Regions from separate parts of the Uliginosibacterium sp. sgz301328 genome, predicted to be linked through region 3. Evidence: predicted binding sites of a transcription regulator. Region 3 holds the regulator's gene; each other region holds the start of a gene.

Region 1 (10,174 bases), on a different contig from region 3:
TGCTGCTCGGCGATGATCTTGTCGCGCTCCGCGCCTTCGATGACCTCCAGCCCGATGCGCTCGCCGATCCCGCTGACCGAGCAATACGCGTTGCCCTTGATGGAGCGGACGTCGGCCGGCGCGTCGAGTCCGAGCAGGAAGACCTGTTGCTCGTCGATCTCCTCGCTACCCTCGTGGGGCCACGTATTGCGCACTGCCGGCCCGCCCGTGCTGAAGGCAAACGTGGCCGGCGTCACCGGGCCTCCCGCATGCGTGGTGATCTTGTCGCGTAACTTGAACTGGCAGTTCAACCCGGCTGGCAAATCCTGCTCGAAGTCGTAGATCCAGTTGCGCGTGTCGGCCCAGTGACCATTGCCCTTGGCCGGGCAATTGATGTCGAACGGCGCTTCGGTACGCGGGTCGCCGAAAGTCACCATCGGTTCGGAGAAACGGGCGACGACCTGTCGCACCGCCTTGACCTCGCCCTTTGGGCTGAAGGATTCCACCCGCGCCGCGTCGACCGCGACAGTCGGGGGGATGATGAAGGCGAGGCCGACGATGGCGGCAACGGAGAGAATTCGGGAGGGGGACATGCGGTCTCCTGCGTAACTCGGTCAGTGCGTCGTCATACGGCGGAAATGCCCGGACGGAGCGATGGACGCTCGGCAGCATACCCGCTGCAATCCCACTCAGGATGCCGGGATTCAGTCCCTTTGGGGCAGGTCAGGCAAAGAGAGGAGCCACGATAGGACTCCTTGAGCTGCGCTGCGGCCAGTTGCGAAACAAGCTGTCAGAAGATACCCGCCGGTCGGCGCTTCCCAGTCCAGCATCTCGCCAGCGCAGAAAACCCCTGGCACCGCGCGCAGCATGAAATTGGCATCGATGGCTTCGAATCGCACGCCGCCGGCAGTGCTGATGGCTTCGGCGATGGGGCGCGGGGCGACCAGGCGCAGCGGCAGATGCTTGATGCATGCGGCCAGGCGGGCGGCATCGCTGAAGACTTCCGGCGGCGCGCACTCGCGCAGCAAGGCCATTTTCACGCCCTTGAGCCCGAGCCGGCTCTGCAGGTGGCTCGACATGGAGCGCGAGCCACGCGGATGACTGACGTCTGCGAGCACGCGGGCGGCGTCCCGGCCGGGCACCAGGTCGACATACAACGTGGCCTCACCGTCGCGCGCGATGGCTTCACGCAGCGGCGACGACAGCGCGTAGATGCCACCCCCTTCGACGCCCGTCGCGCTGATCATGAACTCCGCGGTGCGGCGCAGTGTGTTGCCGTGGGCGTCGGCGCATTCGAGCGAGACGGACTTGATCGGCTCGCCGGCGAAGTGCTCAGCAAAGAACGGGCTCCAGCCCACATCGAAACCGCAGTTGGCGGCCTGCAGGGGGGCGATGTCGACGCCACGCGCCTCCAGCACGGGCAACCAGGCCGCGTCGGACCCGAGTTGCGGCCAACTGGCGCCGCCGACTGCCAGGACCACCGCGTCCGCGCGGATTTCGGTGCTGCCCTCGGGCGTGGCGAAACGCAGTGTCGGGGGCGTGCCTTCCTGGCCCCAGCCGATCCAGCGATGCCGCACGTGAATGCTCACACCGCTCGCACGCAGACGCGTGAGCCATGCGCGCAGCAGCGGCGCGGCTTTCATGTCGCGAGGGAATACCCGTCCCGATGAACCGACGAAGGTCTCGATGCCCAGCCCGTGGATCCATTCACGCAAGGACTCCGGGCCGAAGGCGTCGAGCAAGGGTGCAATCTCGCCGGCGCGGGCACCGTAGCGGGCGCGGAAGGCGGCCAGCGGCTCGGAATGGGTGATGTTCATGCCGCCCTTGCCTGCCATGAGGAACTTGCGTCCAACCGAGGGCATGGCGTCGAACACGGCCACGCGTGCGCCGGCTCCGGCAAGGACCTCGGCCGCCATCAGGCCGGCGGGCCCGCCGCCGACGATTGCGATGTCGTACTGCTGCACGATGAGTGGGGAAGAAACAGGGGTGTTCCGATCCTACCCCAAAGGTTGGCGGCGAGTGGCGATCGCTGCGTGTATTCGTGCGATGGCGCGCTGCCGGGGCGTCAGGCTGGTTCGGCGAGCAGCTTGTCGAGCAGGGCGTGGAGCTTGGGGAAATCCGGCTCGCCCAGGTATTGCTGCACGATGCGGCCGCGCTTGTCGATGAGGAACGTGGTGGGCGTCAGGCGCACGTCGCCGAATGCGCGGGCGACGTTGCCGGTGGCGTCATGGCCGACGGTGAACGGCAGCTTGGCGCGGGCCGTGTAGTCCTTGATCCAGGCCGGATTGTCGTAGTCCATGGCAACCGCGACGGTCTCGAAACCCTTGGGCGAAAAGCGCTTGTAGGTATCGATGACCTTGGGCATTTCGGCCATGCAGGTCGTGCACGTGGTTGCCCAGAAATTCACCAGCACCACCTTGCCGCGCAGCGACCCGGTGGTGACGGTGCGGCCGTCGAGCGTGGTGAGCGACACTTCGGGCGCGACCGTGGGCTTGAGGAAGGCGTAGGCGCCAACCGCCACGGCGAGCACGACGACGAGGCCGATCACGAGCTTTTTCATTGAAGGATTCCTGATGTCTGACAGGCGTCAGACTGCTGAACGCTCAGCAGGTTCTGACGCCGAGTCAGGATTTAAGCAGTGATCGGCTCGGGCAACAAGTTCTGTCGCCTAGATGCGGCGTGCGCGTCGCCGGGCGTCGTTGTAGAGCGTTTGCGCCGCGTGGTCGCCCAGGTAAGCGGGGGCGGAGGTTTCCACCGAGCGCGGCACCAGTCCGAAAGGCATCGGCGCACCCGAGGCCACGCTGTCGCGCTCCAGCGAGCGCAGGTTGTCGCGTGTCATCAATTGCCCCGGCAGCATGCCGAGGACAGTGGCCTGCAGGCTCGCCAGCGCGCCCGACAACGGCACGATGCAGCGGCGCTTGCCCGTGGCTTGTTCGCTGGCGTAGCTCACCAGTTCGCGCAGGGTATAGACCCTGGGGCCGGCCAGTTCGAAGGTTTCCTTGAAGCTGTCTTCGCGTTCCAGGCTGGCTGCGATGGCCGCGCCGACGTCTTCGACGTGGATGGGCTGCATGCGCGTGTTCGCCCCTGCCAGCGGCAGGACCGGGAAAGTGCGGGCCAGGCAGGCGAAGGTATTGAGGAAATGGTCTTGCGGGCCGAATACCACGCTCGGACGGAAAATGGTCCAGGCAATGTCTTCGCCGGCCGCGCGAATGGCTTGTTCGCCGTCTTCCTTGGAGCGCAGGTATTCCGACGGCGCGTCACTCGCCGCGCCGAGCGCGCTGATGTGAATCAGGCGCGGGACGCCCGCTGCCTTGCAGGCCGCAACAATCTTGCGGGGCAGTTCGACGTGGGCACGCGCGAAGTCCGCGCCATAGGGCGAACCGCTGCGCGAATGCAGCACGCCGACGAGATTCACCACCGCATCCACGTCGGCCATCAGGCGCGCCAGCGTGGCAGGGTCATGGATGTCGGCCTGCTCCATTTCGACCGTGGGGAGCAGCGAGACCTGCTTGCGGCGCTCGTAACGGCGCGTCGGCACGACGACGCGCACCCCTTGGGCGGTCAGGCGGTTGGCGAGATGGCCACCGATGAAGCCGGTGCCACCGAGAAGGAGGACGGAGCGGATTTCCATGGTGCTGTGTGTCAGTTGTAAGTACGCGGGAGAAACGTAGTCAGAACTATGACTGCACCTTCAGGGTGTGGCGTTGACCAATGCATCGTTTACGCCATCCGGCGTGATCGTTCCGAGTCGGCTCAGCAAAGACGCAGGGCGCTTGTCGAACAGCGTGGCATAGATCTCGGCGTTGGCCATGACCTTTTTCACGTAGTCGCGCGTCTCGGAAAACGGAATGGTCTCGACGTAGATGGCGCCTTCCATCGCGTTGTTTGCGCGCCATTTGCGAGCCCGGCCGGGGCCGGCGTTGTAGGCGGCCGTGGCCAGCACGCGGCTGTTGCCCAGGCCGTCGAGCACGCGGCGCAGGTAGGCCGTGCCGATCAGTACGTTGCCGTCGATCTGTTGCAGCCACGATAGCGAATAGCCTTTCACGCCGAGCTTGTCCGCCATCCACTTGCCGGTGGCAGGCATCACCTGCATCAGGCCCTGAGCGCCCACGCCTGAACGCGCAACAGACAGAAAGCGGCTCTCCTGCCGCACCAGGCCGTACACCCAGGCCAGATCGAGGCTGTTGTTGCGCGCGTAGGGCGCGAAAGTCTCGTAGTACGGCGCGAGGTAACGCAGGCTGAAGTCGTGTTGATCGCGCGTGCGTTCGGCGGTGTTGATGGCGCGGTCGTAGAGTCCCTGACGACGGGCGTATTCGGCGGCGGCGAGCAAGGTGCGATCGTCCGCACCCCGGATCGCCCAGTTCCATTCGCGCGCGGCTTCAGTGCGCATGTCCAGCCGGGTCAGTGCCAGCGCGCGCTGAAAGTCGGGCACGGCTTGGGCGAGCGTCATCTCTTGCTGAGTCGGTGGCGTGGTGGGCTGTGGCCAGGCGAAGGACGCGCCCAGGGCTTCGGCCGACAGGATGCCGTAGAAGCTGGCCTGTCCGGCAAAGCGCTGGTAGTACGTCTGCGCGTCCTGCGTGCGGCCCTGCGCCTGCAAGGCCCGGCCCTTCCAGTAAGTCCATTCCGGCAATGCCTGCAGATTGGCCGGCATGCTGTCGATGATGGCCAGCAACGACTTCCAGTCGCCCACGCGCAAGGCGGCGCGCGCGTACCAGTTCATCTGTTCGTCGCTCATCGGCGTGCCGTGGGCTTCGGCAAAGTAGCTCAAGGCATCGGGCTGCAGCGTGGCCGATGCGCGCCAGCCGAGCTGGCCGTAGACATAGGCGCGTTCTTCCTTGCGGAAGTCCGAGGTCGGCAGTGCTTGCCAACGCGCGAATGCCACACTGACGTCTCCGCTGCGCGCCAGTTGCGTGAGGGCGGCGATGGTCGTCTCGCGCGAAGCCCGCGTCGAGGTGTTGCGGGCGGCCGGGCTGATGAGGAACTTCACCGGGTCGCCATAGGCGCGCGAAAGCTGCGTGCTGTCCGGAGCCTGCCCCACCGGCAGGAGCGCGGCCGTCATGCCGGCGCCGGTGAGGCGCTTGGCTTCGATCTGGCGGCGAAAGCGCGCCCAGATGTCTTCAGCCTGCAACTGCCCTGCGGAGACGAGCTGGCGTGCGGCCGGCCAGCACGAATCAGGCATGTCGACGATGGCCAGCCATTGTTGCGAGAACACCTGCAATGCCGTGGCCGCCGACGGGCCGTTGCCCTGGATGGCGTAGCACTGCAGTTCCTGATCGGGGACGGCGACGCGTTCGTATTCGGTATTGAAGAGCGCCCACTGGCCTTCCTTGCCCAGACGCTTGAGCCACTCGGTACGCAGCTTCTCGGCCAGCCAGGTGCCTTCGTTGCGCGCCAGGAAGACGCGGACGTCGTCGGTCGGAATGGGTTCGGTGGCGCGGGCGTTGCGTGCTGCGAGCCACCAATAGGTGACGTAAGGTTCCAGAACGTGCGCGCTCGGCGCCGCGGCCAGCGTGGCCAGCCGTGCGATGTCGCCCTTGCTGGCGGCATCGCGTGCCGCGGTGATGCGATCGTCGCCGATGTCTGCCTGCGCCGCCTGTCCGGCCAGCAACACACTGGCCACCACGGCAGCGCACAACTTCGACTTCATCACGTAACATTCCCCTTCTTCGTATCGGACCAGCATAGCACGTGGTCGCTTCAAGCCCTGACCGGCGCCAGCTCCGCGAGCGCCTCATCGCTGCGCGCGAAGCGCTCGATCCCGCGTTGCGGCTGCGGTTCGACGCCGCCATCACTGCGCATCTCGAACGTCTGCTCGGCACACTGCTGCCTTCGACGCTCGGATTCTGCTGGCCGTTCCGCGGCGAGCCCGATCTTGTTCAATTTCTTGCCGATTGGCGCGACGCCGACCTATCCCGCCGGATCGCCCTGCCGCATGTCGATGCCCCGGCGCAGCCGCTGAGCTTTCGCGTCTGGACCGCTGGCGCAAGGCTCGTGCCGGACCGTTTCGGTATTCCTGCCGCACCGGATGGCGAGCCGATCGTGCCGGAAGTGCTGCTCATTCCGGTGAACGGTTTCGACATGCGTGGCTATCGGATCGGCTACGGCGGGGGGTACTTCGATCGCACGCTCGAGAGCATGCAGCCAAAGCCCGTCACCGTGGGCATCGGCTACGAATTGTCACGCCTTCCCAAGGTCGCCGACCTTGATCACGACCAGCCTCTGGACTGGATCGTCACCGAGGCGGGCATCGTCCTCAGCCCATCACACCGCCATTCATGACGCCATTCGACGCCATCGATCTGTATTGCGAACGCACCGGACCCGAGTGGTGGTCCGAACCGGTCAATGCGCTGACCAACATCGGTTTTCTGGTAGCGGCGTATTTGCTGCTGCGGCGTCGCTATCCATCGGATATTCAATCCGAAGTGCGCCTTCTTGGGTGGCTGATCGCCCTCGTGGGCATTGGCAGCGGTCTTTTCCATACCTTCGGCAAGGTCTGGGGAAGCTGGCTGGACGTGGGTTTCATCGCACTGTTCATCCTCACCTACCTGCATCGCTTCCTGCGTCGCCTTGGCGGGGCGACACAACTCGGCGCGTGGATGACGGTGATCGCATTCCTGATCCTCGATCGGGGCGTGGCCGCGTTCGGCAGCTTTGGGCTCAATGGGTCGGAGGCCTATGTGTTGCCGGGCATCACGCTGGGCTTGCTGGCGCTTTGGGCGCGTCGGGTGGCGCCGGCGACGGTGCCGTGGCTGACGTGGGCGCTGGCGTGCTTCGTGGTGTCATTCACGCTGCGTACGCTGGATATGGTTTTGTGCCCCGTATGGCCGCTCGGCCTGCACTTCGGCTGGCACCTGCTCAACGCGATGGTGCTGTACCTGTGCGTGAGAGGGCTCGCGGCCGGTTGCCGGCCGCAGTGGTGATGCGCGGGCCGACAGGGTCGGCCCGGACTGGCGTGGATATCAGGCGGCGAGGGATTTGCTGGCTGGCGGGGCGTCTTCGGCTGCCTCTGCCCGGCCGGTGAGCAGCAGCGACAGGAGTTCGCGCACCGGGCGGATCTCATTGCCGAATGGCAACTTGCCCTTGCCGCGGAAGAACAGGCCGTTGGCAACGTCGCCGGCTTGCGCGGCGGCAAGATGCTTGTCGATGCAGAACTGGCCGAACTTGGGCAGGCAATCGCGCAGACCGCACTGGATCAGGCAGTCCCACTTTTGCGAGCAGACGCGTGCTGCGTTGCTGGCTGCCATGGCCGCAGCCTGCTGCAGCTTGTGCTCGCGCTTGAGGTAGCGCTCCAGCCAGGCGTTGCGCACGGCGCGCGCCGGCAGCCCGGCGACGCTGGTGAATTCGGCGATGTCCTCCGGACGCGCGTTGGCCAGCGTTTCTTTGAATCGGATGTCGGCATCCCCTTCGGTCGATACGGCAAACGCCGTGCCGAGTTGCACGCCCGATGCGCCCATGTCGAGCAGTTGTCGCACGCGCGCGTGGCTGTCGACGCCGCCCGCAGCGATGAGCGGAATCTCTCCACGTTCAAGGCCCAGCTTGTCGAGCGCTTCGGCGCATTCGGGTAACACGGTTTCCATGTCGAAACGGCGGTTTTGCGTGTCTTCGACATTGGCCGCGCCAAGGTGGCCGCCCGCCCAGCCCGGATGCTCGATGACGATGGCATCGGGAATGCGCCCCTTGCGCATCCAGCGCTTGACGATCAGCGCCACGCCGCGCGCGTCCGACAGGATCGGGATGAGTGCAACGTCCTTGTAGCCGGCAGCCAGTTCCGGCAGATCGAGCGGCAGCCCGGCGCCCATGACGATGGCGTTGGCGCCCGACTTGCAGGCTTCCTTCACGCAGTCGACGTATTGGCTTACGGCACGCATCACGTTGACGGCAACCAGACCGGCGCCCTTGGCGCGATCGAGTGCGGCGGTGATTTCGCGATGCAGTGCTTCGAGATTGGCTTGTTCGATGAGCTGGCGCGTCGCACCTTCGGTGCGTTCCATCAGATCGCGATGCAGACGGCGCAGGTCGACGCTGGCGATGGTGCCCATTGCGCCTTCGGCGGCGACCGCACCGGCCAGCTTGTGGGCCGAGATGCCCACGCCCATGCCTCCCTGGACGATCGGAAGGAGCGAGCGGCCGCGAATCACCAGCGGCGGAAGATCATGCGGAATCATGCAGATACGGTCTCATCTTGGGGGAAAGCAACGCTCGACCGTATGTCACTGAGGACGCTTTCTATTTGATGTGTGTCAAATCGACAGAGCCGTACTACGGACTTTCAGACAGGGGACAAATTGACGCCCTTGGGCGGCGATACCATGCGCGACGGCTTCGAGCCGCCATAACAGGTCAAGACGTATTGACACACCGGGGGAAGTTCATGTTTTTGTCATCCAGGCGCCAACTGGCGCGCTGCGTACTTGCGTGCGCGATGGTCCTGTCCGCATCGGCCCATGGGCAATCGGCGCCCGCCGCCGCTGATTCCGAATTCGAGCAGGCGCGTGACGCCGCGCTGGCGCACCAGCAGGCGGGCCCGCGCGACATTTCGCTGGGCGACCAGGCACGTATCGCGTTGCCGGCGGGCTATGCGTTCATTCCCAAGGCCGAGGCGTCGCGCTTGATGCAGGCCATGGGTAATCGCGTGGGCGATGGTTTCTACGGTCTGATCATCGGCGACAGACTGGACGGCTTTGTGTCGGTGCGCTTCGACTCCGCCGGTTACATCAAGGACGACGATGCCCGCGACTGGGACGCCGACGCGCTGCTCAAGAACCTGAAGGAAGGCACTGAAGAGGCCAACAAGGACCGCCACGCGCGCGGCATGCCGGAATTCGTCGTCGAAGGCTGGGTCGAAAAGCCCGCCTATGATGCGGCTACCCACCGGCTGGTGTGGTCCGCGTCCACCCATGACAAGGACGCCGCCAGCGGGCGCGCACAAGGCGTCAACTACAACACGTACTTGCTCGGGCGCGACGGCTACCTGTCGCTCAACCTCGTGACGGAACTCGCCACCGTCGAAAAAGAGAAACCCGCCGCGCGCGAATTGCTCGCCGCCGCCAGCTTCATCGACGGCAAGCGCTACGCGGACTTCAATGCCAGCACGGACAAGGTCGCTGAATACGGCCTGGCGGCGCTGGTCGGCGGCATCGCGGCGAAAAAGCTGGGCCTGCTGGCGATGGCCGGCGTGTTCCTGGCCAAAGCCTGGAAGCTCATCGCCGTTGCCGTGATCGCGCTCGGCGCTGGCGCGAAGAAGATCTTCGGCGATCGCGACAAGGCGTAGCGCCAGGGCCGAACAGCCGTCATGAAACTCCTTCTGCTACTACTCAGCGGCGCCAAGTTCGGCAAGCTCGCCATGAGTTCCGGCACCATGCTGGTATCGGTGTTCGCGTATGCGCTGGTCTATGGCTGGCGCTATGCGGCCGGCTTCGTGGTGTTGCTGTTGTGCCACGAGATGGGCCATTACATTGCCGCCCGTAAACGTGGGCTGGCGGTGGGCGCGCCGACGTTCATCCCGTTCGTGGGCGCATGGATCGAACTCAAGGACATGCCGCACGACGCCGAGACCGAAGCTTACGTCGGCATGGCAGGCCCAATGGCCGGCACGCTGGCGGCGGTGGCGTGCTATTTCATCGCGCGCAGCGAGGGAAGTTCATTGCTGCTGGCGGTGTCGTACGCCGGATTCTTCCTGAACCTGTTCAATCTCATTCCCTTGCCACCATTCGATGGCGGACGCATCACCGCAGCGGTGTCACGCCGTATCTGGATAATCGGCGTACCGGTGCTCGTTGCTCTGTTTTTCTACCGGCCCAGCCCGATGTTGATCCTCATCGCCGTGTTGGCGGCACCGCAATTGTGGCGGGCGATCAAGGGCGAAGCGGATCCGGCCTACTACGCCGTATCGGCCGCAACACGGATGGAATATGGTGCGCTGTATGTCGGGCTGGCTGCGTTCCTGGCGATCATGACGCACGATGTGCATGAGATGCTCGTCGGCGCCGCCCGGGTGACGGGCCACGGATAAACGGGAGGCGACCATGGATGAGTCATCGGAACTGATCAAGCGCCTTGCGCTGCTTGAAGACGACATCCTGCTGGCGCGATGGCGCCAGGGCGGCTTCGCCGAAGCCGCACGGCCATACGCCGAGGCCGAATTGGCGCGCCGCGGTCTCGATCCTCATCGGGACGTGCTCGCGGTACAGTC
Region 2 (10,174 bases), on a different contig from region 3:
GATCGCCCATCTGTTGCCTTCCTCAGGCCTTGCCGCAGCGGCCGGTCTCGCTGAAGTACTGGCGTTCGTAGAACTCGCCCTGCTTGCCGCGATTGAACGACGTCACCGGACGGTGGTAGCCCATCACGCGCGTCCAGATTTCGCAGGGCTGGCGTTCTTCGTCCTTGAGGACGGGGTGCGGCGCGAACCGGGCCGCGCGGCTTTCGTGGATCATGGTGTCTCCTTCGCGATGGCTGCATCGTGTTCGGCCTGCTTCTTCGCCAGCAGTTCGGCGTCGCACTTGGGGCAGAACGGATGTTCGCCGGCGATGTAACCGTGCTTCGGGCAGATCGAGAACGTCGGCGTGATGGTGATGTACGGCACGCGGAATCGCGTGAGCGCACGGCGCACCAGTTCCTTGCACGCTTTCGACGTGGATACCCGCTCGCCCAGATACAGATGCAGCACGGTGCCGCCGGTGTACTTGCTTTGCAGCGCCTCCTGCTGGTCCAGCGCCTCGAACGGGTCCGCCGTGAAGCCGACCGGCAACTGCGTCGAATTGGTGTAGTACGGATACTCGGGCGTGCCGGCCTGGATGATATCGGGCCAGCGCTTCTTGTCCTCGCGCGCAAAGCGGTACGTCGTGCCTTCGGCGGGCGTGGCTTCGAGGTTGTACAGGTGGCCGGTTTCTTCCTGGAATTCGGTCATGCGGCCGCGCACGTGTTCCAGCAGGCGCAGCGCGAAGGCGTGGCCTTCTTCGTCGGTGATGTCGCCGGCATCCAGCGTGAAGTTGCGGATCATCTCGTTGACGCCGTTGATGCCAATGGTCGAGAAGTGATTGCGCAGCGTGCCGAGGTAGCGGCGGGTGTAGGGGAACAGTCCGTCGTCGATCAGACGCTGGATGACCTTGCGCTTGATCTCCAGGCTGTTGCGGGCCAGCTCCAGCAATTCGTCGAGCCGCGCCATCAGGCCCGGTTCATCCCCGCGATACAGATAACCCAGTCGCGCGCAGTTGATCGTCACCACGCCCAGCGATCCGGTCTGCTCGGCGGAGCCAAACAGACCATTGCCGCGCTTGAGCAGTTCGCGCAGATCGAGCTGCAGGCGGCAGCACATCGAGCGCACCATGTTGGGCGACAGCTCGCTGTTGATGAAATTCTGGAAGTACGGCAGCCCGTACTTGGCGGTCATCTCGAAGAGCAGCTCGCAGTTGGGCTGGTCCCAGTCGAAATCCGTCGTGATGTTGTACGTCGGGATCGGGAACGTAAACGCGCGCCCCTTGGCGTCGCCCGTCATCATCACTTCCAGGAAGGCGCGATTGACGAGGTTCATCTCGGCCTGCAGCTCGCCGTAAGTGAACGGCATCTCCTCGCCCGCGATGTACGGCACCTGGTCGCGCAGGTCTTCCGGGCACACCCAATCGAAAGTCAGGTTGGTGAAGGGCGTCTGCGTGCCCCAGCGCGACGGCACGTTCAGGTTGTAGACCAGCTCCTGCATGCATTGGCGCACGCTGGCGTAGTCCATGTTGTCGCGCCGTACGAAGGGCGCCAGATAGGTATCGAACGAACTGAACGCCTGCGCGCCGGCCCATTCGTTCTGCAGCGTGCCGAGGAAGTTCACCATCTGCCCGACGGCGCTGCGCAGATGCTTGGGCGGCGCCGCTTCGACCTTGCCCGGCACGCCGTTGAAGCCTTCGTGCAGCAGCGTGCGCAGCGACCAGCCGGCACAGTAGCCGGAGAGCATGTCCAGATCGTGGATGTGCACGTCGCCGTGCTTGTGCGCTTCACCGACCTCGGGCGGGTAGATGTGGTTGAGCCAGTAGTTGGCCACCACCTTGCCCGAGATGTTGAGGATCATGCCGCCCAGCGAATAACCCTGGTTGGCATTGGCACGCACGCGCCAGTCGCTCTGCGAGAGGTATTCCGAAATCGAACCGATGGCGTCGACCATGGCGCGGGTGTCGCCGCGCAGCTTGGCGTGCTGTTCGCGATAGACGATGTAGGCCCGCGCGGTGCGGAAGAAATCCGCCGCCACCAATGTCTGTTCCACCACGTCCTGGATGCGCTCAATGGGCGGCGCACCGTCGTGGTAGCGGTAGTTGAGCACCCGGCACACCGTATCGGTGAGTGCCGCGGCCTGATCCGGGTCGAACTCGCCGGTGGCGTTGCCGGCCCGGGCGATGGCGGCCTCGATCTTGTTGCGATCAAAGGGCAGGATGCGGCCGTCCCGCTTGCGCACCGAAAGGGGCGACGAAGGGATCGGATCGAACGACGGATATTCAGCCTGGGTACTATTCATGGGGTGCGGGGCCCTTGAGGCGACTAGATGTAGTAGGCCGCCGCAGATGGTCGCGCGCAGGAGAGGTGAATAGTTTGAGTTGGGTCAACTTCTGAGGGCGCGTCGGAATGTGCCGAGCCTGTACGGAAGGGCGGCACCGCGCGCCGTGCAAGACGTGTACAGGCGGTAAGATGCCCCTTCGCGCGTCACGCCAGATACCGGAGAGCCCCATGGAATCCATCCCGCTGGACCGTCTGATCGAGCAGGCTGCCGAGGCCGGCGCCATGTTGCGCGCCCGGGGCTGGCGGATGGCGTCGGCCGAATCGTGCACCGGCGGGCTGGTCAGCGCGCTGATCACCGAAATAGCCGGATCGAGCGACTGGTTCGAGCGCGGCTTCGTCACCTATTCGAACGAAGCCAAGATCGAAATGCTCGACGTGCGCCCGGACACGCTCGCCAAGCACGGCGCGGTCAGCGAGGCGACGGTGCTGGAAATGGTCGCCGGCGCGCTGGCGCGCTCGCGCGCCGACGTGGCGGTGGCGATCTCGGGCATAGCCGGCCCGAGCGGCGGCACGGCGCAGAAACCGGTCGGCACCGTGTGCCTGGCCTGGGGCTCGCGCAGCGCGCCGGGCGTGGCGGTCACTCATCACTACGCGGGCGACCGTCAGGCGGTACGGCGACAGGCCGCCCGCAACGCGCTGCTGGGTCTGTGCGCGCGGGCCGAGTGACCGGCGCGCGCACCGCTCAACGGTAGTAGTCCCCGAGCAACAGATCCATCACGCGCGAAGTACGCGCCGCGCTCTCGCCAGTGCTGGGGCACAGCCCCTGGCCATTGAGCTGGTCGACGATGGTCTGGATCAGCGGCTGGTGGACATGGGCCGGATAGGGGATGACGAATTCCTCCGTGCCGGCTTCGGTGGTCAATAGCACGGGACTGTCGTCGAAGGTCGCATAGCGCAGGCTGCCGCGCGTGCCCACGATCGTCGTCTCGTCGCGCCGGCCGAAACTGTCGAAGCACCACACGCCGCTACCCTGTACGCCGGACTCGAACACGAAGCTGCCCGTCACGATGTCCTCGGCCTTGTACAGACCTGCCTGGTTGCCCCCTTGGCCCGAAGCGTGGGCGATGGGGCCCAGCGCATGGTCGAGGAAGTCGAGCATGTGCGACGCGAGATCGAGAAAATACCCGCCGCCGGCAACGGCCGGATCGATGCGCCAGTTCTGTGCCGGGTCGCGATCGGATTCGGACGCGGGCCGGTGATAGACCACGTTCACAAAGCGCGGCGCGCCGATGGCGCCACCGTCGATCAGCTCCTTGATCTTCACGAAGCGCGCCAGCGCACGGCGATAGTACGCAACGAACAGCGGCACACCCGCGCGACGGCACGCGTCGACCATGTCCACGCACTCGGCGTGGTTCATGGCCATCGGCTTTTCAACGTAGACCGGCTTGCCCACGGCAGCGCACATCAAGGTGTAGTCCTTGTGCGGCGCCGGCGGCGTGGCGACGTAGACGGCATCGACCTCGGGATCGGCGATGAGCGCTTCGGCGTTGTCGTACCAGCGCGGCACGCCATGGCGCCGCGCGTAGTCGGCAGCCAGCTCGCCATTGCGGCGCATGACGGCCACCAGCGAGGAATGCTCCGCCTTCTGGAAGCCTGGGCCACTCTTTACTTCGGTGACGTCCCCGCAACCGATGATGCCCCAGCGGATCGTCTTCATGGCCTGGTCCTCGTACAAAAAAGAAGGGCGACAGTATCGCAGACGCGGGCTGCCTGGGCATGACTGCCACACGCAGCCCGATGGGCGGAAAGCTGCCTACGCCGCCTTGCGAAGCGAGGCGATGTCGATCACGAAGCGGTACTTCACATCGCTACGCAGCATCCGTTCGTAGGCGCCGTTGATGTCCTGGATATCGATCATCTCGATGTCGCAACCGATGCCGTGTTCTGCGCAGAAGTCGAGCATCTCCTGCGTCTCGGCGATGCCGCCGATGGCCGACCCGCTGACCGTGCGCCGCCCGCCGATGACGTACGCTGCGTTGGCCGGCGGATTGAGGGGACCGAGCAGCCCCACCAGCACCAGCGCACCGTCGCGTCGCAGCGTCAGCAGGTACGGGTTGATGTCGTGTTCGTGCGGTACGGTATCGAGGATGAAATCGAAGTGGCTCGCCACCGCCTTCATCTGCGCATCGTCCGTCGACAGCACCACGTGGTCGGCACCCAGCCGGCGCGCGTCGGCCTCCTTGCCGGGGGAGCGCGTGAACAGCGTCACTTCGGCGCCGAGCGCCTTGGCGAACTTGATGCCCATATGCCCGAGTCCGCCCAGGCCGACCACGGCCACGCGGCTGCCCGCGCCGACCTTCCAATGACGCAGCGGCGACCACGTCGTGATGCCGGCGCACAGCAGGGGCGCGGCAGTCTTCAGATCGACGCCGTCCGGCATGCGCAGCACGAACTTGTCGGACACCACGATGCGTTCCGAATAGCCGCCGAAGGTCGGCAGGCCGTCGTGACGATCGGTGTCGTTGTAGGTCCACGTGGCGTGCTCTTCGCAATATTGTTCGAGCCCTTCCGCGCACGACGCGCAGTGCTGGCATGAATCGACCATGCAGCCCACGCCGACGAAATCGCCCGCCTTGAAAGTGCTGACCTTGCTGCCGACGCGCGCCACGCGGCCGACGATCTCATGGCCCGGCACCATCGGGTACAGGCTGTTGTGCCATTCGTTGCGCGCCTGGTGGATGTCGGAGTGACATACGCCGCAGTAGAGGATTTCGATCTCCACGTCATTGGCGCGCATGTCGCGGCGGTTGAAAGAGTAAGGCGCCAGGGCCGAGGTGGCCGATGCGGCGGCATAGCCGCGAACGTTCAGGGGCATGCGAATCTCCTTGGATTGAGGTGCTTTCCGAAGCCACGCCATTGTCCGGCAGCGCCGCTTGGCGCGCGTGCCTGTTCCTGCACAAGACTTGCCTGATCCTGTCGGATTGTCTGTTCAGGCAGAGCGCGCGCGCGCCTGCCGGCGTTCGCCCTTGCGCAAGTACATGCGCGTATCGGCCAGCGTCATCAGCACGCCGGTCGTGGCGGCTTCGCCCGCGCGCGCAAAGCCGTAGCTCAAGCCGGCTTGCGGGCAGGTGCGCTGCACGATTTCGCGTTCGGCCTCGACCAGGGCCGCTTCGATGCTGGCGACATGCGCCTGCCGCGTCAGCACGGCGAATTCGTCGCCGCCCAGGCGGAAAACCCTGCCAAGCGGCGCCACGCGCTCGTTCAGGAACTGCGCCAGGTTGCGCAGCAACCGGTCGCCCACCGTGTGGCCGAAGTGATCGTTGACGTGCTTGAGGCCGTCCATGTCGATCAGTGCCATCACGTGCTCCTCTTCGCCGGCTTCCTGGCCGAGCACGACATGGTGGCGCAGGTAGTCGTCGAACGCGTGGCGGTTGCCCACTCCTGTCAGCCCGTCGGTCGTCGCCAGCCTCAGTGCCGCGTCGAGCCGCGCGACGTATTCATCCTTCTGGCGCGCCAGCAGCCGGTATCGATCGGCCAGCGCGAAAGCCAGCAGCACCCCGTCGGCGGTGCCGCCGATGAGAGTCATCAGTTCGTTGTCCACCAGCTCGGGCGCCAGCCCCAGGTTGGCGGGCAGGATCAGCAACGCCGGCACGATCAGCGCGACGAAAGCGAGGACGAAATACCGCGCCGGCAGATAGCCCGCCCGCAGACACGCGATCCCGCTGGCCAGCGCCAGCGCCAGCCATATCGAAATGACGATCGTAGCGAGCGTGTGCGCGTACGACAGCGCCACGAAGCAACTGGGCAGCAGCACCAGCGGCAGCACCAGATTGATGCGGCTCCAGCGGGCCAGTCGTGGCGAATACTCGGCCAGATTCAGGAAGCGCAGGTAGAACAGCGTGTTCAGCACCGGCAGCAGGAAGAACGGCACATAGATCCAGTGCAGCCCCTGCGTGCCGAATACGTCGCGCGGCACGTTGAAGACGAACGCCCAGCCTGCGGCATAGGCGAGCAGGTAGGCGGCGTAGTACAACTGCGCGCGGTCGCGCATCGCCAAGAACACGAACAGATTGAACACGGCGAGTGCCAGCAGCGCGCCGAAGCAGCCCAGCGCGATCACGTTGCGCAGCAGGACGTGTTCGCCGTAAGTGGCCTGCGGCCACAACTTGAACGACGGATAAGCGCGGAAGTAGGGGCTGTCGAAATTCACCAGCACGCGATAGGCGCCGGCTTGCGCAAAGGCCACGGGCTGGCCGTAATGCAACGTGTACGTGCGCGGCGCGTCGTAGCCGGTGTGAATCGTCTGCACCTTGCCGTCCGGCCCGAACACCCAGGCATCGATGGAAGCCACCAGCGTGTTGCCGACGTCGAAAACCCAGTCATGCTGTTCGCCCGCCACGTAGACATCCGTGTACAACCAGTAGCGTCCGCCGAGCATGCTTGGCCGTGCGACGGGCCTCGCCTGCCGAAGCCAGGCATCGATGTCCCCGGCTTTTGCCGGAGGTGGCGCTTCGGACACGAAATAATGGCCGCGCAGGCCGATGTCCACGGGTCCGGCGCCCGACAGTTGTGCTGCCGCGTGGGCGCGAGCCGTTGTGGCCAGAACGAGCGCAAGGCAGGTCAGCGCGATGCACGCGCCGTTGCGCAGGTATTCAGCAAAAGTGATACGACGCATGCCATCCGGGGCCGAAGCCCTCGTCCTCCGATCATTGCGTGCTCTGTCCCCGGCGGTTTGTTCCGCTCTCCAGGGTTTTTGCGGCGCCGTGGCGCCTGAACCTGCCGCCGCCATTCTGCCCGTGTCCTGCGGGGCAGACCAGCGCACCTCCGGGCTGGGAGCGCAGCTTGCTGGGACTGGCATAAAACGTCTGACGGGAGCCCTGTCGTGAACGTACTGGTGGTCGACATCGGAGGCAGTTTCGTCAAGGTCTGCCACATGCCCAGCGGCGAGGTCCGCCGCTTCGAGTCCGGCCCGCATCTGACGCCGCAGGCGCTCATGGCGGGCGTGGCCGAATGCCGTGCGGGCTGGGACTATGACGTCGTCTCGATCGGCTATCCGGGGCGCGTCGGGCCGGGCGGTCCGTGCGACGAGCCCGGCAATCTGTCCGGTGGCTGGGTCGGCTTCGACTTCGAGGCCGCCTTCGAGCGCCCGGTCAAGGTCGCCAACGATGCCGTACTGCAAGCGCTGGGCGGCTACGAAGGCGGCAAGATGCTGTTCCTCGGACTGGGCACAGGGCTTGGCGCCGCGCTGGTCGACGACGGCCTGGTGCTGCCGCTCGAACTGGGCGAGCTGCCCTGCGACGGCGACATCCTGTTCAACCGCATCGGCCAGGCCGCGCTCGACGAAAACGGGCGCGACGCATGGCTGCACCTTGTGCGGCGTTGGGTGGAGTGCTTCCGGCTGGCCCTCCTCGCCGACTATGTTCTGCTCGGCGGCGGCAATGCCGCACTCGTCGATCCGTTGCCTGACAGGACCCGCCGCGGCGGCAACGAAGACGCCTTCGCCGGCGGCGTGCGCCTGTGGGAGGAAGGCGTGGCCCATCGCGCGATGTCCACCTCGCGTCTCTGGTCGGTGCTCTAGCCGAACCGCATTTCCCCAGCGAAAGATTTAAGTGCCCCCGGCATGGTGTCGCCCTGTGCAGTAGAGGGCGCTGAAACCGGTGCTCCGACTGTCCGAATTCCAATCAGGAGTATTGTCATGCTGAGTCTTCACACCAATGCCGCAGCGCTGACCTCGCAGAACGCGGTCGGCTCTGTCCAGAAGCAACTGTCCACCTCGATGACCCGCCTGGGCACGGGCTATCGCATCAACTCGGCGATGGACGACGCCGCCGGCCTGCAGATCGCCACCCGCCTGAACTCGCAAACGCGCGGCATGGCCGTTGCAATGCGCAACACGCAGAACGGCATCTCGATGATGCAGACCGCTGAAGGCGCCTTCAACGAAGTCTCCGACATCCTGCTGCGCATGAAGGATCTGGCGACCGAAGCCGCGTCCGATTCCTCCAGCTCGGACGACAAGAAATCCATGCAATCGGAATACGATGCGCTGGGCGAAGAACTGGCCAACATCGTCAAGAACACCTCCTTCGGCGGCGCCAACCTGTTCTCCGACGGCACCAAGGTTGACGGCACGGGCGGCAAGCTGTCCGCAGCCATGACGTTCCAGATCGGCGCGGCCAAGTCCGAAACCATGTCGGTGGACGTGAACGCCGCCCTGGCAACGCTGGCCGGCACCAAGCTGAGCGGCCTGAGCACGCACTATGCGGCCGCCGCGGTGACCACGGTCGGTACCGAAATCACCACCACCACGAGTGCCAACACCAAGATCGACGACATCTCCAAGGCACTGGACGACGTCGGTTCGCTGCGCGCTTCGCTGGGTGCTGCGTCCAACCGTCTGGACCATGTCTACAACAACCTGTCGAACATGAGCACCAACACCACCCAGGCACGTAGCCGCATCATGGACGTGGATTACGCGTCCGAGACGGCCAACATGACCTCCAAGCAACTGCTCATGCAAGCCAGCACCTCGATGCTCAAGCAAAGCAGCAGCATGTCGCAGCTCGTGCTGTCGCTGATGCAGTAATGCACTCAGCATGAACGGCGCTTCGCCCTTGCGGGCGGGGCGTTTGTCGACCGGGCCAGCCGCTGCATGGGCTGGCCTTTCTTTTGCGTAGGGCGCGGGCGGGAAGACGGGGGAGCGTATGGCGCTGGACAGGGTTTCGGCGGTGGTGCACATGCCACCCGCGCAGTCGCGCGCGCAGCGGGCGCAATCGCACGGATTATCCGTGGGAGAAACCCTGCGGCTGGCGCTGACCGAAGCCGACGGCGCCGATCTGCTGGTCTCCGCCGACAACGGCCGCGCGCTGCGTCTCACCGGGCTCGCCCAGTACGGCGAAGGGCTCAAGGAAGGAGACGTACTGCTGGTGCGCGTACTCGCCACCGATCCGCTCGAACTCGAACTCTTTGGTACCACGCGCACGCAAGTCGCCGCGGCCGCTACGAGCCGACGCATGCCGCTCACCGATCAGGACGCCATGCGACTCGACCAGACCGCGCTGCGTCGCATCACATGGCGCGAACCCAGCGCCGCGGCATTGGCCGCCACGTGGCGCGCGCTGGTGCATGGTCGCTGGCGCAGCGACGCCGTGGGCCTGTCGCCGGACGGGCCTGCTTATGGCGCACGCATGCTGAGCCCCGTGAGCGAGCCGGGCGTGGCCCTGCCCGACGATATCGAGCGCTGGTCATTCCCGCTCTACGCATGGGGCGGGCAGCCCATGCTGTTGCGTCTGGTGCAATCCGATCCCGAAGACGACGGCCGACCGGCTGCGCGCCGTGCGCGCATGCTGGCGATCCGCGCCGAATGTAGGCTGCCGGGCGTGGGCTCCGTCATGCTCCACGTACAGTGGGTGAGCGGCGGCATCCAGTTGAGCATCGCCGCCGAACGCGCCGATGCCGTCGCCGTCGTGCGAGAACGGCTCTCGCACATTGCCGCCGCCCTGGCGCGCATCGATCTGCGGCTGTTCCGCTGCAGCATCGCGCAGGGGCAATTGCCCGCGCCGACGGCGCCGCGCTTTGCACTCATGCCGCGCAGCGCACCGGCAGCCGTGGCGCCCGCGCTCTACCGCGCGGCGGCCGAAGTGCTGCTCGTGCTGGCTGATCTCAACCCAGCGAGCCGATGATGCTCACTTCGCGCTGCTCGGGGATCTCGTTGTACGAGAGCACCGCGAGACCCGGCGCGAAGAGTCGCGCGTAGCGCGCCAGCAGCGGGCGGATTTGCGGCATCACCACCAGCAGCGGCGCAGCACCTTGCTGCTTCATCTGCTCGCGCACCAGCGGCATGTGCGATTGCAGTTGCGACAGCAGGTTGGGATCAATGGGGTAGTTGTCGAGCGCCGTCTTGCCGCCTT
Region 3 (10,174 bases):
GCGCACGCTTCGCATAGAAACTGATGATTTTGTACTTGCCGGCCTTCCAGTCTTCGAATACGGGATGCACGATCCGTGCTCTGAGAACCTTCGGCCGCACGGATTTGAAGTACTCGTCGGACGCGAGGTTGACCAGTACTGGCTCGGGCTTGCCCTTGCCTGCCTTGAGTTCAGCATTGAGCGCTTCGCTGATGCGGTCGCCCCAGAATGCATAGAGATCCTTGCCGGCGGGGTTCGCCAGGCGCGTGCCCATTTCCAGACGATAGGCGCGCATCAGGTCGAGGGGACGCAGCACGCCATACAGCCCGGACAGAATGCGCAGATGTTTCTGTGCGAAGGCCAGGTCCTCGGCCGACATGCCCGGCGCATCGAGCCCGCCGTAGACGTCGCCATCGAACGCGAGCGCGGCCTGCTTGGCATTCCTGGCGGTGAATGGACGCGACCATTCCGCAAAGCGGGCGACGTTCAGATGCGCCAGTGTGTCGCTGATCCCCATGAGTTCGGAGAGCTGTTGGGGCGAGTAGTCGCGCAGTACGCCGATGAGCGATTCAGCCGCGTCGAGAAACTGCGGCTGCGTGTGGGTCTTGGTGGTGGGCGGCGTTTCGAAATCGAGCGACTTCGCCGGAGAAATGACCATCAGCATGAGAAAATCCCGTAAAACACTCCCGGCCAATGATAGCCGGTTTGCCACCCGACTCGTCCCCGCCCGCCATGAGCAATAACGATCTTCTCAATCGATCCCGCAACGCCGTGTGGCACCCCTGCACGCAGATGAAGCAGCACGAGACGCTGCCGATCGTGCCGATCGTCCGCGGCGAAGGACCATGGCTCATCGACGCCGACGGTCACCGTTACCTGGATGCGGTCAGTTCGTGGTGGGTCAACCTGTTCGGCCACTGCAACGAGCACATCAACATGCGCCTGCGCGAACAGATGGAAAAGCTCGAACACGTGATCCTGGCCGGCTTCACGCACCAGCCGGTGGTGGAACTGTCCGAGCGTCTGTCCGCAATGACGGGCGGTGCGCTTGGCCATGCGTTCTACGCATCCGACGGCGCTTCGGCGACCGAGATCGCGATGAAAATGAGTGCCCACTATTGGCGCAACGTTGGACGCAACGGAAAGAACGGCTTCGTGAGCCTCGCAGGCAGTTATCACGGAGAGACCGTCGGCGCGCTCGCGGTGACGGACATCCCCCTTTTCCGCGAAGCGTACGGGCCAATGGTACGTGCCGCGGCAACCGTCCCCTCCCCCGACGCACGACGGGCAAACGATGGTGAGGGCGCAAAGGACGTCGCCGTCCGCGCCGCCCGCGCATTGGAATCGTACCTCGCCGAACATCATGCCAGCATCGCTGCCTTGATCGTCGAGCCGCTCGTGCAATGCGCCAACGGCATGACCATGTATGACCCGGAATACCTCCGACTGGCCCGCGCGATCTGCCATCGTTACGACGTCCACCTCATCGCGGACGAAATTGCCGTCGGTTGTGGGCGCACGGGGAGTTTCTTCGCTGTCGAACAAGCGGGAATCTGGCCAGACTTTCTGTGCCTGTCGAAGGGTATCTCGGGCGGCTACCTGCCGCTGTCATTGGTCCTCACGACCGACCAGGTGTTCGACGCGTTCTATGACGACGACGTGACGCGTGGTTTTCTGCATTCGCATTCGTACACCGGCAATGCACTGGCGTGCACCGCAGCGCTCGCCACGCTTGAACTGTTCGAGCGCGATGACGTACTCGTCGCCAACCAGCAGCGTGCACAGTGGATGGCGACCGCCGCGCAAGCCTTGGTCGACCATCCGGCGGTGAGCCACGTGCGCCAGCGCGGGACGATCCTGGCGTTCGACGTCGACGCCCGACCGGGCTTTTCGCGCACGTTCTACCGCCAGTCGCTAAAGCGCGGCCTGCTGCTGCGCCCGATCGGCAACACGGTCTATTGGATGCCGCCCTACGTACTCGACGAAGATCAGTGCGATTGGCTGGGCAGACAGACGCTCGAAGCATTGGACACGGCGCTCGCCTGATCGAGACGAAAAAAAAACGGCGCCCGCGGGCGCCGTTCTTCTTTTGGCCAGGCAGGATCAGCCGCGATCGAAGCGACCGCCGCCGCGCCCTTGGCGATCGTTGCCACGTCCTTCAAAGCGAGGACGGTCACCCGACGGGCGACGGTCGTTGCTCCACTGACTTTCGCGGCGCGGACGATCACCAAAACCACCCGCGGCCGGACGGGCGGTGTTGCCACCGTCGCGACGCGCGAAGCTGTTGCCACGATCATTGCTGCGTTCGCCGAAGCCACCGCGATCGCCATACGTGCCGCGATTGCCCCAATTGTCGTCACGGCGGGCCGGCGCGCCTTCGCGCTGCGGACGGTCGCCCCATTGGCGGCCCTCGCCGCCACGCTGACCACCACCCTGCCCACGCGAACCTTCGCCACCAAAGCCGCGGCCGTTGCGACGGTCGCCGAAGCGACGGTTCGGGTCACGCGGCTGGGGCTTGAAGTGCGGCTCGAGACCCTCGATCACGTGAACCGGAATGTTCTGCGTGGTAAAGCGTTCGATGGCCCGCACCTTGCCACGCTCAGCCGGGCCGGCCAGCGTGATTGCCACACCGCTGCGCCCCGCGCGGCCCGTACGACCGATACGGTGCACGTAGTCTTCGGCACGCATCGGCATGCCGTAGTTGATGACGTGGCTGATGGTCGGAACGTCGATGCCACGAGCGGCAACGTCGGTCGCGACCAGCACGCGCACTTCGCCGCGGCGCAGGGCCGTCAGCGTGCGATTGCGCTTGGCTTGCGGCATATCGCCATGCAGGGACGCAGCGGCAAAGCCATCGGTCGCCAGGCGGTCGGCCAGGAATTCGGTATCGCGCTTGGTTGCGGCGAAGATGATCGCCTGCTGCACGTCGTTACCGCGCAGCAGATGGTTGAGCAGACGCCCCTTGTGCGCGTCGTCATCGGCAAAGTGCAGGCGCTGTTCGATGTTTTCGTGCGTGTCGCGGTGCGTGGCGAGTTCAATGCGCGTGGGTTCGCGCAGCATCTCTTCGGCAAGACGGCCGACCTGTCCTCCGAAGGTGGCAGAGAACATCACCGTCTGGCGCTCTTCGGGCAGCGCGGCAGCGATCTGCTCGATGTCTTCAATGAAGCCCATGTCGAGCATGCGATCGGCTTCGTCCAGCACCAGCATTTCGAGGCGCGAGAAATCGATGCGGCCACGGTCGATGTAGTCCAGCAGACGGCCCGGCGTGGCCACGAGCACGTCGACATGCTGACGCAGCAGGCGAATCTGCGCGGGGTACGGCATGCCGCCCACGACAGACACCACGCGCACGCGACGCATCGCACGGCCGTAGGTTTCGGCGGCCTTGGTCACTTGCAGCGCAAGTTCGCGGGTCGGGGTCAGCACCAGAATGCGCGGACCGATGCTGCGAATGGGCGACTCCATCGTCAGGCGATGCAGCGCCGGCAGCATGAAAGCCGCAGTCTTGCCGCTACCCGTGGCAGCCGACACCATCAGGTCGCCCCCTGCGAGCGCCGCCGGAATCGACTGGGCTTGAACGGGGGTCGGCTCTGTGTAGCCTGCCGCACGAATGGATTTGAGCAGGACGTCGTGGAGTCCCAGGGTTTCGAATGACATTATTTTCTTTCGTTATGGCAGCACAGGACCGCGGCCCGGGGGAAAGGGCAAAGCGGCACCCACTGCGCAAGTGGGCGCGATTGGCGCGCAAGCATCGGCGCCAAACCTGACAAGACACGGAGCTTCCGGATTGAACGGAATGTGCAGCGGAGGGGTCGGGAGCGGATGAATTCAGGCAGGAACCCAAGGTTCCAGCAAGTGCATGATTATACGGGCATCCCCTTAGGGCCGCCAGTACTTTTTGCGATGCGTCAACGTAAGTCTGCCGTGCCAGCATGCTGCGCCAGCACGGACCGCGGCGGATCAGTCGGTCGATGCACCGGCGATGGCCCGGTAAGCCTGCACGCCCGCGTAGATTTCCTGGCGGGCAGCGTCAGGCCCGTCCCAGCCGAGCACTTTGACCCACTTGCCGACCTCCAGGTCCTTGTAATGCTGGAAAAAGTGTTCGATCTGGCGCAGCAATAGCGGCGGCATGTCTTCATATGTAAACACGCGGTCGTACAACGGCGTGATCTTGGGCACGGGCACGGCCAGCACCTTGGAGTCGTCCCCGGCTTCGTCCTGCATCAGCAGCACCCCCACCGGCCGGCAGCGGATCACCACACCCGGGATGAGCGCGAAGGGCGCGACCACCAGCACATCCACGGGATCCCCGTCGCCCGCGACGGAGTGCGGCACATAACCGTAATTGCAGGGATAGGACATCGACGTACCCATGAAGCGGTCCACGAACACCGCACCGCTGTCCTTGTCGATCTCGTACTTGATGGGGTCGGCGTTGGCCGGGATTTCGACGATGACGTTGATGTCATTGGGCACGTCCAGCCCGGGGGAAACGCTCTTGAAACTCATGGAATCTCTCTGTGGTTTTGGGGACCGCGCCCGATTATGACAGGCCGTCCTGACGGAAAACTTGCGGTACGGGATATCCACGAGACCACCCATACAACACCGTATGGATGCACCGCAGCGTACCGCTCGCGTCGTTCGGCGGCCTTGTGGGCCGGCCGAAAGAACTCTTACTGAGCTTCGAAGCCGGCGTCGCGCACGGCCTGCTTGAGCTGCTCCGGCGTCACTTTTGCCGAATCGATATGCATCGATGCGCGAGCGGTCTCAAGGCTCACCTTGACGTCTTCCACCCCGTCGAAAGCCGACAGCACACGCGTGACCGAGCTGACGCAGCCCCCACAGCTCATACCTTGAACCGAAAAATCGAGTGATTGCATGATTCCTCCAGAAATATGCCAGTCGCCTCAGCAGATGACGCCTTCCCATAGGCGCCCACCCAGATGAGGCGCACGAATCAAGCCGAAGACACCGAATCCGATGACAACGGCGCCGGCAAACAGTCGCACCCCGGTGCGTCGGATCAGGTCGCGGAAGCGCGCCAGCAGAACGCCGGCCAGAAAAAGATTGGGCAAGGTGCCGAGGCCGAAAGCCAGCATCAAGGCACCGCCCCGCAACGCAGAGCCGCTCACGAGAGCCGTACTGAGAATACTGTAGGTCAGCCCGCAGGGCAGAAAGCCCCACAGCAGGCCAAGCGGTAGCGCGTGGCGCCATGACTGCGCCGGCAGAAATCGGCGCGACAAGGGTTGCACGCGCGCCCAGAGACGGTGGCCTGCGCGTTCGATCGGTGCGAGCACGCGCGTGAGGCCAGTCAGATACAACCCGAGCCCAACCAGCATGAGGTTGGCCAGCACGTACAGGGACATCTGTATCGGCAGCCAGCGATTGAAAAGCAATGTCGCGGAGCCGATTGCGCCGACGGCAGCACCGATAGCGGCATAGCTGGTGACGCGGCCGATGTTGTAGGCCAGATGCAGCGGCCACTTCCGTCCGCCTTGCCCGGGCACGCCGACCGTGAGGGCGCCCACGACGCCGCCGCACATGCCAATGCAATGCGCGCCGCCGAGGAGGCCGATGAGGAAGACTGCGATGTAACCCGTTTCGAGCATGGGCGAACGCCCGGTCAGTGCATTAGCCTGCCATGGTAGCGCGCGCCCGCCCTGGAGTGAAACCCGCGCAGCGCGCTTGCCGCCACGAGGTCAGATGACTTTGGAGTACCGTGTAGAGCCCTTGTCGGCCCGCAGATAGGCATCGAACGCCATGGCGATTACGCGTACCAGATAGCGGCCAGCCTCGGTAACCACTAAACGGGAGGGCTCAATGCGAACAAGTCCGGCCCCTTCAAGCGCGCGCAAGTCTTCGAACTCGGCCGCGAAATACTCGGCAAACCGGGCGTCGAACGGCTCGCCCTTCCGGTCTGTGAAAAGATGCCCGAAGTCACGCTCCAGTTCAGTGAACGTCAGTTCGAATTGGCACATCAGGGACTGGATGATGGCACGGCGGAGTTCGTCCTCCTCCGACATGACCCAGCCACGAATGATGGGGAGCTCATCGCGGTCAAGCGCCGCGTAGTAGCCGTCCAGCGTACGGTCATTCTGTGTATAGACGCCGTCCGCCAGCCCAATGGCCGATACGCCGAAGGCCAGCAGGTCGCAATCGGCGTGCGTGGAATAGCCTTGAAAGTTGCGGTGGAGCGTACCGGCACGCTGGGCGATGGCCAATTCGTCGTCGGGGCGCGCAAAGTGATCCATGCCTATGTACACATAGCCCGCGCTCACCAGGCGTTCGACCGCCGATTGTAGGATCGCCATTTTTTCGGTCGGCGGAGGCAACGCATCGCCGTTGATGCGCCGCTGCGGCATGAATTTCGCCGGCAGATGCGCGTAGCTGTAGAGCGACAGGCGGTCCGGCTGCAACGACAATACATGCGCGAGCGTATTGTCAAAACTCCGAGCAGTTTGGTGAGGCAATCCGTAAATCAGGTCAATGCTCACCGAGCGAAACCCATAATCACGGGCGGCGTTAATAACTGTTCTCGTTTCTTCAATGCTTTGCAGGCGATTTACCGCCTTTTGCACCGCTGGATCAAAATCCTGAACGCCTATGCTGACACGATTGAAACCGGCCTCCGCCAGAATTTTCATACGCGTCACATCTGCGCGCCTGGGATCAATCTCTATGGAATGCTCACCCTCGGGGTCAAGCGCGAAAATTTTACAAATACCATCGACCAGGCGCTGCGTATCTTCGACCGTCAGGAAGGTTGGGGTGCCCCCGCCCCAATGCATCTGCGAAACGCGTTGCTTTCCCGGGAGATCACGGGATTTGAGCGACATTTCCCTCAAAAGGTAGTCGACATACCGGGTCCCGAGGACGCGATTTTTGGCCGCAATCTTGTTGCAGGCACAATAAAAACAAACGGTGTCGCAAAAAGGAATATGGAAATATAATGATAGCGATCGACCCATAGAGGGTCTGGCCTGCGATGCTGAACGGCTCGTCAGGGCGGACAGGTCGGAGGCATCGACAAAGCGGTCTGCCGTGGGATACGAAGTGTATCGCGGACCGGGTATATCGTATTTACCAATTAATGCCGGATTAATAAGAGTATTCTGACTCACGGCTACCAAATGTTATCAGCGATGGAACATTTTGTCAGAATAACCTGATCGTAATTTGACGGCAAACAAGGGAAACGTATCGTGGATCAGATCGTTACTACACCGCTCACTCTTGCTGCGACCCGCGTCGCTTGTTCCCAATGCAGCCTGCGCGAACTGTGCCTGGCCGGCGGTCTGGACGATTCCGACCTGCATCGGCTCGACGAGATGGTGCAACGTCGCAAGGTCAAGCGGCAGCATCAGATGTTCCGCGCCGGCGACCCCTTCGAAGCCATCTACGCAGTACGTACGGGCTTCTTCAAAACCGACATCCTGACCGAAGAAGGTTTGGAGCAAGTCACAGGCTTCCACATGGCAGGTGAAATCCTCGGCCTGGACGGTATCAACACCGATCACCACGTCTGCAATGCAACCGCGCTGGAAGATAGCGAAGTCTGCGTGATGCCCTATGCGCAACTCGAAGAGATCTCGCGCGCCATCCCGTCCTTGCAGTTGCAGTTCCACAAATTCATGAGCCGCGAGATCGTTCGCGACCAGGGCCTCATGATTCTGCTGGGTTCCATGCGCGCCGAGGAGCGCATCGCCGCCTTCCTGATCAATCTGTCGCAACGCATGAAAGCGCGCGGCTATTCCGCCTATGAATTCCACCTGCGCATGACGCGTGAAGAAATCGGCTCGTACCTGGGGCTGAAGCTCGAAACCGTCAGCCGCACCTTCTCCAAGTTCCATGACGAAGGTCTGATCAGCGTGCAGCAGAAGCACATCCGCATCCTTGACGCGGACGGCCTGCGCGCCCTGCTCAACCATACGACCTGCTAAAGTTGCACGCCTCTGGCACTTGCAAGCCCGGCAATGCCGGGCTTTGTCTTTTTTGGGCGCCGCGAGCAGCCCCAGTGGTCCCGTCGAGGTGCCATACCAGTAGAGTTTCAGCGATTGACCCGCATCAATCGGCTTGTCCCATCGGCGAGGCTGATCGAGATATAGTCATCATGTGATCGTCAAAAAGGAGGGCTTTGAACCATGTACAAACACATCCTTGTCCCGACCGACGGTTCCGCGCTGTCTACGCATGCAGTGGAAAGCGCAATCAAGTTTGCCGCGTCGATAGGAGCACGCATCACGCTGCTCTACGTACAGCCAGACTACCCTCGCCCCATTGTCGGCGAAGGCGCGTTGATCGCCCCCGAGAATCGCGAAGAGTTCCAGGAAGAAACCTCCAAGCAAGCGAACTCGATCCTGGCCTCTGCGCAGGCTGCCGCCCGCGCGGCAGGCGTGACTGCGGTGAGCTACACGGAAGTCAGCGACATTCCATTCCAGATCATCATCGACACGGCTGAGCGGGAAGGCTGCGACCTCGTCTTCATGGCCTCGCACGGCCGGCGAGGTCTGGCGGGCCTATTGATTGGCTCGGAAACCAACAAGGTGCTGACACACAGCAAGATTCCGGTGCTGGTCTACCGCGAAAGCTGATCCGTCCGACCGGGCATAACGGCCACTTACGAGTGGCCGTTTATTTGTTCACGACTGCGCTCAAAGAACAGCGTGGCGAGGCTCGATGCGATGCAGACGAGCCATAGGGCAAAGAAGCCAATGGTATAGGTGGCCATGGCGGAGAAATTCACCGGTTGGCCAAAGAAATACAGCGTCTGTGGATCGACCACGGTGAAGAAGATGATCTCGGCGATGCCCGCCATCAAGAATGACGGCCAGAGCACCAGAATCCATTTGTTCATCGCACCCTCCTCGCATCGGGTTCGGGGGCGCACCAGATGCTCTGGCGCGGAACGGGGCCGTCAGGTGGCGGGCTGTATGAGCAGCTTGGTCGAGCCCGGCAGGCGCGCTTCCTGAACCATGCGCCAGCTCTTGCTTTCGTCTTCCAGGCTGATGTCCCATCGCCCTGACTGGACAGGCTTGAAACTACCGACGTAGCGTCCGTTTTTCAAGTCGAGGACGACGTCCTGGTCGAGGCCCTGTCTCGTAGGATGCAGAAGTGTCACGTGCAATCGAGCGGGAAGGCTCACACCCTCTCGCGCGAACAGCTCGACACTCATCTGATCCGTCGTCGGATCCATCGACAATTGCGCGCGTAGTCCGAGCTGACGCGCCATGTTGTCGCGCGCAATGGTCTCATTGATAGCAAGCCCGCGCTGATAGTAATCGTCTGCGACTACGCCATCATCGCTACGAATCGCGAAGAACAGTGTAGCAATGCCCGCCACGACGGCGGTTGCGGGCAGCCCCATCAATATCCAGGGCCACGGCTCCCGGTACCACGGTTTGGTGGCACGAATGCTGTTCAAGGGGGTTGGGGGCACAGCTTTCTCTCTCTCAGGGCATGATAAATACGGCTTTTTCGCGCACGAATTCGTCGGCGTACCCTTCGGCACGCACTTCGAAATAGATGGCGTGCGATCCCTTGCTTGCGCTGTCGACCGGCACGCGAACGCGCAGGGTGGCCGTGCTGTTCTCGGCGGGATTGATGTCGAAACGCGTCCGACCGTCGATGCGTATGCCGTCCAGGCCGGTTGCCGAGACATTCAACGTGCGTGGCGCCTCGGACATGTTCATGAGATGCAGGATGTAGACATTCTCGATGAGACCATCCTCGACTTCGCGCGTCAGCGTCGTCCGATCCTTGATGACATCGACCCGGATATCCTCGCGGCTGACCAGCGCATAGGCAAATGCGAGCACGATGGCCGCGAGCACGCCGGCATATACAAGAACGCGCGGGCGTAGCACGTGACTGACGATCTCCTTGCGTCCCCAGCGTTTCTCGATGGCGTTCTCGGTCGAGTAGCGGATCAGCCCCGGCGCATAGCCCATCTTGTCCATGACTTGGTCGCAGGCGTCTATGCACGCTGCGCAACCGATGCATTCGTACTGGAGCCCCTGGCGGATGTCGATCCCGGTTGGGCACACCTGAACGCAAATGCCGCAATCGACGCAATCGCCCTTGCCGATGCTGCGCGGCTCCACACCACGTTTGCGTGACCCTCGCGGCTCACCCCGGGCGGTGTCATACGTAATCACCAGCGTATCGGGGTCGAACATGACGCTCTGGAATCGCG

What was found. The regulator FNR, encoded in region 3, switches genes on or off when oxygen is low (the NO sensors DNR and NnrR bind a similar motif). The targets are predictions, from matches to a motif close to TTGANCTAGNTCAA.
Region 1: a site for FNR is predicted at 8,213-8,226, ahead of ACDA63_RS17050 (NAD(P)H-dependent flavin oxidoreductase). Genes of this name have one in related genera too.
Region 2: a site for FNR is predicted at 2,352-2,365, ahead of ACDA63_RS14230 (ribonucleoside triphosphate reductase). Genes of this name have one in related genera too.

What each region holds. Positions count from the first base shown of each region.
Region 1 is NZ_JBGVSA010000027.1:33,916-44,089, reverse strand. Features, by position in the region: gene ACDA63_RS17085 (alpha-2-macroglobulin) at 1-572, opposite strand, end outside; gene ACDA63_RS17080 (TIGR03862 family flavoprotein) at 684-1,943, opposite strand; gene ACDA63_RS17075 (TlpA family protein disulfide reductase) at 2,045-2,539, opposite strand; gene ACDA63_RS17070 (complex I NDUFA9 subunit family protein) at 2,648-3,610, opposite strand; gene ACDA63_RS17065 (transglycosylase SLT domain-containing protein) at 3,671-5,626, opposite strand; gene ACDA63_RS17060 (5-formyltetrahydrofolate cyclo-ligase) at 5,668-6,258, shown strand; gene ACDA63_RS17055 (hypothetical protein) at 6,255-6,902, shown strand; gene ACDA63_RS17050 (NAD(P)H-dependent flavin oxidoreductase) at 6,942-8,147, opposite strand; gene ACDA63_RS17045 (DUF2167 domain-containing protein) at 8,354-9,253, shown strand; gene ACDA63_RS17040 (site-2 protease family protein) at 9,275-9,994, shown strand; gene ACDA63_RS17035 (hypothetical protein) at 10,008-10,174, shown strand, end outside.
Region 2 is NZ_JBGVSA010000018.1:27,238-37,411, reverse strand. Features, by position in the region: gene ACDA63_RS14240 (anaerobic ribonucleoside-triphosphate reductase activating protein) at 1-10, opposite strand, end outside; gene nrdD (anaerobic ribonucleoside-triphosphate reductase) at 23-214, opposite strand; gene ACDA63_RS14230 (ribonucleoside triphosphate reductase) at 211-2,277, opposite strand; gene ACDA63_RS14225 (CinA family protein) at 2,487-2,984, shown strand; gene ACDA63_RS14220 (Gfo/Idh/MocA family protein) at 3,001-3,978, opposite strand; gene ACDA63_RS14215 (NAD(P)-dependent alcohol dehydrogenase) at 4,075-5,136, opposite strand; gene ACDA63_RS14210 (7TM diverse intracellular signaling domain-containing protein) at 5,251-6,936, opposite strand; gene ACDA63_RS14205 (hypothetical protein) at 7,144-7,839, shown strand; gene ACDA63_RS14200 (flagellin) at 7,957-8,850, shown strand; gene ACDA63_RS14195 (hypothetical protein) at 9,053-9,946, shown strand; gene ACDA63_RS14190 (flagellar biosynthesis protein FlhA) at 9,927-10,174, opposite strand, start outside.
Region 3 is NZ_JBGVSA010000015.1:48,068-58,241, forward strand. Features, by position in the region: gene yaaA (peroxide stress protein YaaA) at 1-643, opposite strand, end outside; gene bioA (adenosylmethionine--8-amino-7-oxononanoate transaminase) at 712-2,025, shown strand; gene ACDA63_RS12710 (DEAD/DEAH box helicase) at 2,083-3,636, opposite strand; gene ppa (inorganic diphosphatase) at 3,940-4,488, opposite strand; gene ACDA63_RS12720 (heavy-metal-associated domain-containing protein) at 4,656-4,862, opposite strand; gene ACDA63_RS12725 (sulfite exporter TauE/SafE family protein) at 4,890-5,591, opposite strand; gene hemN (oxygen-independent coproporphyrinogen III oxidase) at 5,682-7,103, opposite strand; gene fnr (fumarate/nitrate reduction transcriptional regulator Fnr) at 7,185-7,922, shown strand; gene ACDA63_RS12740 (universal stress protein) at 8,124-8,573, shown strand; gene ACDA63_RS12745 (hypothetical protein) at 8,600-8,836, opposite strand; gene ACDA63_RS12750 (FixH family protein) at 8,897-9,403, opposite strand; gene ccoG (cytochrome c oxidase accessory protein CcoG) at 9,432-10,174, opposite strand, start outside.